DNA from 2 places in the Kitasatospora sp. NPDC051853 genome. Region 2 is predicted to be linked to the other one. Evidence: riboswitches for the same ligand, from Rfam matches in the RefSeq annotation. Region 2 holds a riboswitch; the other holds the start of a gene.

Region 1 (3,402 bases), on a different contig from region 2:
CTCGGCGTACTTGTTGGTCAGGACCGAACCCTGGGCCTCCATCACCGCGACGGGCGCGAAGTTCTCGGAGGCGATCATCTCGAGGGTGGTCTGCTGGCGGTGCAGCTCGGCGTCGACCGCGGCGGCGATCTCCGGGTCGAGCGCGTGCAGGGACTGGTTCAGGACAGTCATGTTGGGTCTTCCCGTAAGGCGGTGCGGGCAGTGGACCGGGAGGGTGACGGCCGCCGCGCTGCGGCCGTCACCTCGTCTACCAGTGGGTCAGGCGCCGATGAAGGCGTCGTACTCCGCAGCGGTCAGCAGCTTGCCGGTCTCGGCAACCTCGACCTTGAACAGCCAGGCGTCGCCGAACGGGTCGCTGTTGACCGAGGCCGGGTCGTCGATGACGGCCTGGTTGATCTCGGTCACCGTGCCGGTGACGGGCGAGAACAGGTCGCTGACCGACTTGGTGGACTCGAGCTCGCCACAGGACTCACCGGCGGTGATCTCGTCGCCGACCTCGGGCAGCTGGACGTAGACGATGTCACCCAGGGCGTCGGCGGCGTGCTTGGTGATGCCGACCGTCGCGACCGCACCGCTCTCGGCGGTGGTCAGCCACTCGTGCTCCTCGGTGTACTGCAGGTTCGTGGGGTTGCTCATGACGTCATTCTCCAGGATCGCAAGAGGGTAGGGCGAAGCCGTCCGCTGAGCGGACCGGGGGTTTCGAAAGGTGACGAGGGGTCAGCGGGCGCGCTTGTAGAACGGCAGCGCCACGACCTCGACCGGCTCGTGCTTGCCGCGCACGTCGACCGCGACCGCGCTGCCGGGGGCGGCGTGCGCCGCGTCCACGTAGGCGATGGCGATCGGCTTGCCCAGGGTGGGGGAGGGGGCGCCGGAGGTGATCCGCCCGATCGGGGTGCCGTCCGCGCTGACGACCGCGTACTCGGCGCGCGGGACGCGCTTGCCGTCCGAGACCAGGCCGACCAGCTTGCGCGGCGGGTTGGACTCGGCCTGCACCGCGGCGGCCTCCAGGGCCTTGCGGCCGACGAAGTCGCCCTCCTTCTCGAACTTCACCACGCGGCCGAGGCCGGCGTCGAAGGGGGTCAGCTCGGTGGAGAGCTCGTGGCCGTACAGCGGCATGCCGGCCTCCAGGCGCAGCGTGTCGCGGCAGGAGAGGCCGCAGGGCACCAGGCCCGCGTCGGCGCCGGCCTCGGTCAGCGCGTTCCACAGGTGCTCGGCGTCGGCCGGGGCGCAGAAGACCTCGAAGCCGTCCTCACCGGTGTAGCCGGTGCGGGCCAGCCAGACCTCCTTGCCCGCGACGGTGGCGGGCAGCAGGGCGTAGTACTTGAGGCCGGGCAGGTCGGCGTCGGTGACGGAGGCGAGGATGCCGTTGGCCTCCGGGCCCTGGACCGCGAGCAGCGCGTAGGCGTCCCGGTCGTCGCGGACCTCGGCGTCGAAGCCGGCCGCGCGCTCGGTCAGCGCGTCCAGCACGACCTGGGCGTTGGAGGCGTTGGCCACCACCATGTACTCGGACTCGCCGGTCCGGTAGACGATCAGGTCGTCCAGGATGCCGCCGTCCTCGCGGCAGATCATGGTGTAGCGGGCGCGCAGCACGCCGAGCGCGGAGATGTGGCCGACCAGCGCGTAGTCGAGCAGCTCGCCGGCCTGCGGGCCGGTCACGGTGATCTCGCCCATGTGCGAGAGGTCGAAGAGGCCGGCCTTGGTGCGGACGGCGAGGTGCTCCTCGCGCTCGCTGCCGTAGCGCAGCGGCATGTCCCAGCCGGCGAAGTCGGTCATGGTGGCACCGAGGGAGCGGTGCAGTGCGTCGAGCGCGGTCAGGCGAGGGGACATGGCGACGGGACTCCTTGGCCGGAAACGGGCATGCGGGGGTGGAGTCTCCCCGTCTGTCGTCACAACCTGAGAGCTTCACCGCCCATCCAAGGATGGCGGCTTGCACCGTGGGTGGGCGCACGGCGCGGCCGTGTCCACTTTCCAGATCTGCCTCGCCCGTGCGGTAGGGGTGCCTGAGAGATTCCGGGGAGGACTTGCTCCTTCGGCGCCGGCCCAGCGCACACGGCGCACTCCGGACTCTCCCGCGCGGGTTCGAGCGGCCAGTGTGAAGTTGTCGAGCGCGCTCATCATGGCACGAGACCGGACCGCGACGGGAGAGGGGTCCGCCCCGTGGGTCAGGTCCGCCCCCGGAGCACGCCACCTGGCCCTAGGCTTGGGGCCGCACAGCTACAGAGGGGCGCGACCGATGAACCAGCCGGGCGATACCGGAGTGCAGGGGTGGGCCGAGCCCGGGAGTGCGCCGGCCGGGGGGAGTTGGCCGGTCAACGAGTTGGAGCAGGTGCTGACGGCCGCGCTGGGGGATCCGGGGGCGACGCCGCGGGTGATCGAGGTGCTGGCGCGCAGCCAGGTCTGGATCCCGCTGCCGGCCGGGGCCGACCCGCAGGGGGAGGGGCTGGACCTGCCGACCATCGAGCTGGCCGGGTCCCCGTACGTGCCGGTGTTCTCCTCGCAGGAGCTCTTCCTCCAGATCGCGCCGGGCGTGCCGTTCGCGGTGGCCCCGGCCTGGGAGTTCGCCCGGGGCCTGCCGATCGGGGTCGGGATCGCGGTCAACCCGGAGGCGCCGGTGGGCATCCCGGTGCCGCCGGAGGGGGTCGGCGAGCTGCGCCGCGGGCCGCTCGCGGAGCGCTGGGAGCAGCAGCCCGAGGGCGGTGCCCGGGTGGCGCTGCGGGAGCCGGAGCCGGCCGAGGAGCCGTACGCCTTCCTCGGTGCCGCGATCACCGAACTGGCCGAGCTGCCCGGGGTCCTGACGGCCCGTCGGGCGCTGGCCGGGGTGGAGCTGGACGCCCCGGTGCTGTTCGTCGGGGTGCAGCTGGACCCGGCCTGGCCGGCCGACCCGGGGCAGGTCAACGAGGCGCTCGGCCGGGCGCTCGGAACCATGCCGCCGCCGTGGGGCGTCCACCTGGTGCTGCTCGACCTGGTCGCCGACCCGGTGGTGGAGTGGATGCTCACCCGGGTCCGCCCGTTCTACGTCAGGTCCGGCGCGGTCCCGGTCTGAGCCGGGTGGGGGGGCCGGACCGACCACCGAACCGTTACGCGCCGGTACGGGGCGGCGGTATGACGGCTGTCGGGCCGGGCCAATAGGCTTCCCCCGACAGACCACGTACGGCCACGGTCGGCCGAGGGCGAGACGGGACGGCGGGCGGAGCACGGCATGAGCGCGGGAGCGGCGGCAGACGGCGCGATCGAGCGCGCCCTCGGCGAGGTCGCGCCGGAGCGCTACGACGCCTACGAGCGGCTGCTGGGGGCGCTCGCGGGCGGCAGGGTCTGGATGCTGCTCTGGCACGGGCAGCCGGGGAGCCCGGACGCCCAGTACGGGAACATGGAGATCGGCGGGCACGGCTACGCCCCCGCCGT
Region 2 (3,402 bases):
CGGCGACGTCCACGTCACCGTCCGGCAGGGTCTTCACCACGACGACCCGCATGCCCGCCATGACCGCCGACGCGGCGTTGGTGCCGTGCGCCGACGAGGGGATCAGACACACGTCGCGCTCGACGTCGCCGTTCGCCCGGTGGTACGCGCGCACCGCCAGCAGACCGGCCAGCTCGCCCTGCGAACCGGCGTTCGGCTGGATCGACACGGCGTCGTAGCCGGTGACCTCCACCAGCTGCTGCTCCAGGCCGCGGATCAGCGTGAGGAAGCCCTCGGCCTGGTCGACCGGCGCGAAGGGGTGCAGCTGGCCGAACTCGGGCCAGGTGACCGGCTCCATCTCGGTGGTGGCGTTGAGCTTCATGGTGCAGGAGCCCAGCGGGATCATGCCGCGGTCCAGCGCGTAGTCCCGGTCCGAGAGGCGGCGCAGGTAGCGCAGCATCGCGGTCTCCGAGCGGTGGCTGTGGAAGACCGGGTGGGTGAGGTACTCGTCCTCGCGCAGCAGCGCGGCGGGCAGCGCGTCGGCGGTCTCGGTGACCTCGGCGGTGACGCCGAAGGCGGACCAGACGGCGGCCAGGTGCTCGCGGGTGGTGGTCTCGTCGCAGGAGATCGAGAGGGTGTCCTCGTCCGCCTGGTAGAGGTTCACGCCGTTCGCCCGCGCGGCGGCGGCGATCTCGGCGGCCTTGCCCGGCACCTTCGCCGTGACGGTGTCGAAGAACTGACCGCTGGTCAGCTCCACGCCGCCGGCGCGCAGGCCCTCGGCCAGCGCGGCCGCGTAGCGGTGGGTGCGGCGGGCGATCTCGGCCAGGCCGTCCGGGCCGTGGTAGACCGCGTACATGGAGGCCATGACGGCCAGCAGCACCTGGGCGGTGCAGATGTTGGAGGTGGCCTTCTCGCGGCGGATGTGCTGCTCGCGGGTCTGCAGGGCCAGGCGGTAGGCGCGGTTGCCGTCGGCGTCGACCGAGACGCCGACCAGGCGGCCGGGCAGGTTGCGGGCGTACGCGGCCTTGACGGCCAGGTAGCCGGCGTGCGGGCCGCCGAAGCCCATCGGCACGCCGAAGCGCTGCGAGGTGCCGCAGGCGATGTCGGCGCCGAGCGAGCCCGGGGACTTCAGCAGGGTGAGGGCCAGCAGGTCGGCGGCGACCGCGACGACCGCGCCGAGGCCGTGGGCCTGCTCGATCACCGGGGCGAGGTCGCGGACCTCACCGGTGGCGCCGGGGTACTGGAGCAGCACGCCGAAGACGCCGCGCTCGGCGATCTCGGCCGGGATGCCGGCCGAGAGGTCGGCGACGACCACCTCGACACCGGTCGGCTCGGCGCGGGTCTCGATCACCGCGATGGTCTGCGGCAGGGTGTCCGCGTCGACCAGGAAGACGCCGCCCTTGACCTTGGTGACGCGGCGGGCCAGCGCCATCGCCTCGGCGGCGGCGGTGCCCTCGTCGAGCAGCGAGGAGCCGGAGGTGTCCAGGCCGGTCAGGTCCGCGACCAGGGTCTGGAAGTTGAGCAGCGCCTCCAGGCGGCCCTGCGAGATCTCCGGCTGGTACGGGGTGTAGGCGGTGTACCAGGCCGGGTTCTCCAGCACGTTGCGCAGGATCACCGGCGGGGTGAAGGTGCCGTAGTACCCGAGGCCGATCATCGGCTGGAGGACGGTGTTGCGTCCGGCCAGCTCGCGCAGCTCGGCGAGCACCTGGGCCTCGCTCCGGCCGGCGGGGAGGCCGAGGGCGGTCAGGCTCTTGATCGCGTCCGGCACCGCGGCGTCGGACAGCTCGTCCAGCGAGCCGTAGCCGACGTGCGCCAGCATCTTCTCCTGGGCGGCGGCGTCGGGGCCGATGTGACGGTTCTCGAACGGGCTCGCGAGTTCGAGCTCGGTGAGGGTCGGCTTGGCGTTCATGGGGGTCGAGGCCTCCTGGTCACGGACCGGCGGGGGTACGCACGCCGTCGGCCATCGCCGCCGTGGGACAGCGGGGGCCTCGAACGCACGAACCCGTCAGGCCTCCCCCTCTGTCATCTGTACCTGAGAGCTTCGCCCGCACGTAGCAGCCCGCGGCCGCCCGTCGGCTTGCACCGTCGGTGAGGGTGGGGTCCGCCGGCTCCCTCGCCGTCGGTCCTGCCCTGCTTTCCAGAGTGACCTACCCCGCACGGTACGGATGCCTGAGAGATTCCGGGGAGGGTTTGCTCCTTCGGCGCCCTTCTCCGCCGGGGCGGAGGGGACTCTCCCGAGCGGGCTCGGCAGTCGCGCCCAGGGTACCAGCGGTCGCGTCGCAGATCACGGGCGCCCCCGGCGCGCTCCGGCCGCTCACGACGCGCCCTCGAACGGCCCATCTCCCTCCCCAACGGCGGCGTTCGAATGGCCGACGTCCGATTGATGGCTTTTCGTGTGAAGTGCGGCCGGGCAGCTCTGCCGACCGCCCCCTGACGGAGTGTCACAGGGGCTTTCGTACCTCTCCTCTGGAGGACAGCGTGCAGACCGACATCGACCCGCGAGACCTGATCGGGCACAAGGCGGTCGACCGGAACGGTGACAAGATCGGCACCGTCGACGAGGTCTACCTCGACGACGCGACCGGCGAACCCGAGTGGGCGGCCGTCCGCACCGGGATCTTCGGCCGGGACGCGTTCGTCCCGCTGACCACCAGTGAGTTCTCCGGCGAGGAGCTCCGGGTCCCCTACGACAAGTCCCTGATCAAGGACTCCCCCGACTTCGGCGTCGGCCAGCACCTCTCCCCCGCGCAGGAGCTCCAGCTCTACCGCTACTACGGCCTGGACACCGGCACGCCCGTCGCCGCCCCGGTGGCGGCCGCCGCCGTCGCCACCAACGGCACGGACACCGCCAAGGACCTCGACTTCGGCACCATCGGCACCACCAGCAAGGAAAGCAGCAGCGTGAACGCGACCACCACCGCCCCGACCATGACGGCCGCTCCGATGGCCTTCACCGCCACCACCGAGATGCCCGTCGCCGCCCCGGTCACCACCACCAAGCCGGCCGAGTCCGCCACCCCCGTCCCCACCTCCACCACCCCCACCGTCCCCGGCAACGCGCCCAGCGGCCCGGTGGAGATCACCTGCCGCGAGGAGCGCCTGGACGTCACCACCGAGTGGCACGTGCTGGGCACCGCGAAACTGCGCAAGTACGTCACCTCCGAGGCGGTGGAACGCAAGGTCCCGGTGGTCAAGGAACGGGTCCGGGTCGAACGGGTCCCGGTCACCGAGGCCGAGCGGGCCGCCCTCAGCGAGCAGGAGATCGCCGAGGCCGTCGAGGAGGTGACCCTCCGGGAGGAACGCCCGGTGGTCCGCAAGTACCTCGCCCCCATCGAACGCGTCCGCCTGGTCGTCGAGCGCTACACCGAGGAGGCCGTCATCCACGACGAACTCCGCCGCGAACAGGTCGAGATCCACGACGAC

What was found. A riboswitch is a leader RNA that binds a small molecule or an ion and turns the genes downstream of it on or off. The one in region 2 is predicted to bind glycine.
Region 1: it holds a riboswitch for glycine, as region 2 does, so the genes downstream of both, gcvT (glycine cleavage system aminomethyltransferase GcvT) here and gcvP (aminomethyl-transferring glycine dehydrogenase) in region 2, are expected to answer to the same signal.

The regions. Positions count from the first base shown of each region.
Region 1 covers NZ_JBITBY010000011.1:46,737-50,138, reverse strand. Annotated here, with positions in the region: gene glyA (serine hydroxymethyltransferase) at 1-171, opposite strand, end outside; gene gcvH (glycine cleavage system protein GcvH) at 259-636, opposite strand; gene gcvT (glycine cleavage system aminomethyltransferase GcvT) at 718-1,827, opposite strand; glycine riboswitch at 1,979-2,082, opposite strand; gene ACIA8O_RS29115 (enhanced serine sensitivity protein SseB) at 2,234-3,043, shown strand; gene ACIA8O_RS29110 (enhanced serine sensitivity protein SseB C-terminal domain-containing protein) at 3,200-3,402, shown strand, end outside.
Region 2 covers NZ_JBITBY010000001.1:13,178-16,579, reverse strand. Annotated here, with positions in the region: gene gcvP (aminomethyl-transferring glycine dehydrogenase) at 1-1,888, opposite strand, end outside; glycine riboswitch at 2,127-2,226, opposite strand; gene ACIA8O_RS00070 (PRC and DUF2382 domain-containing protein) at 2,458-3,402, shown strand, end outside.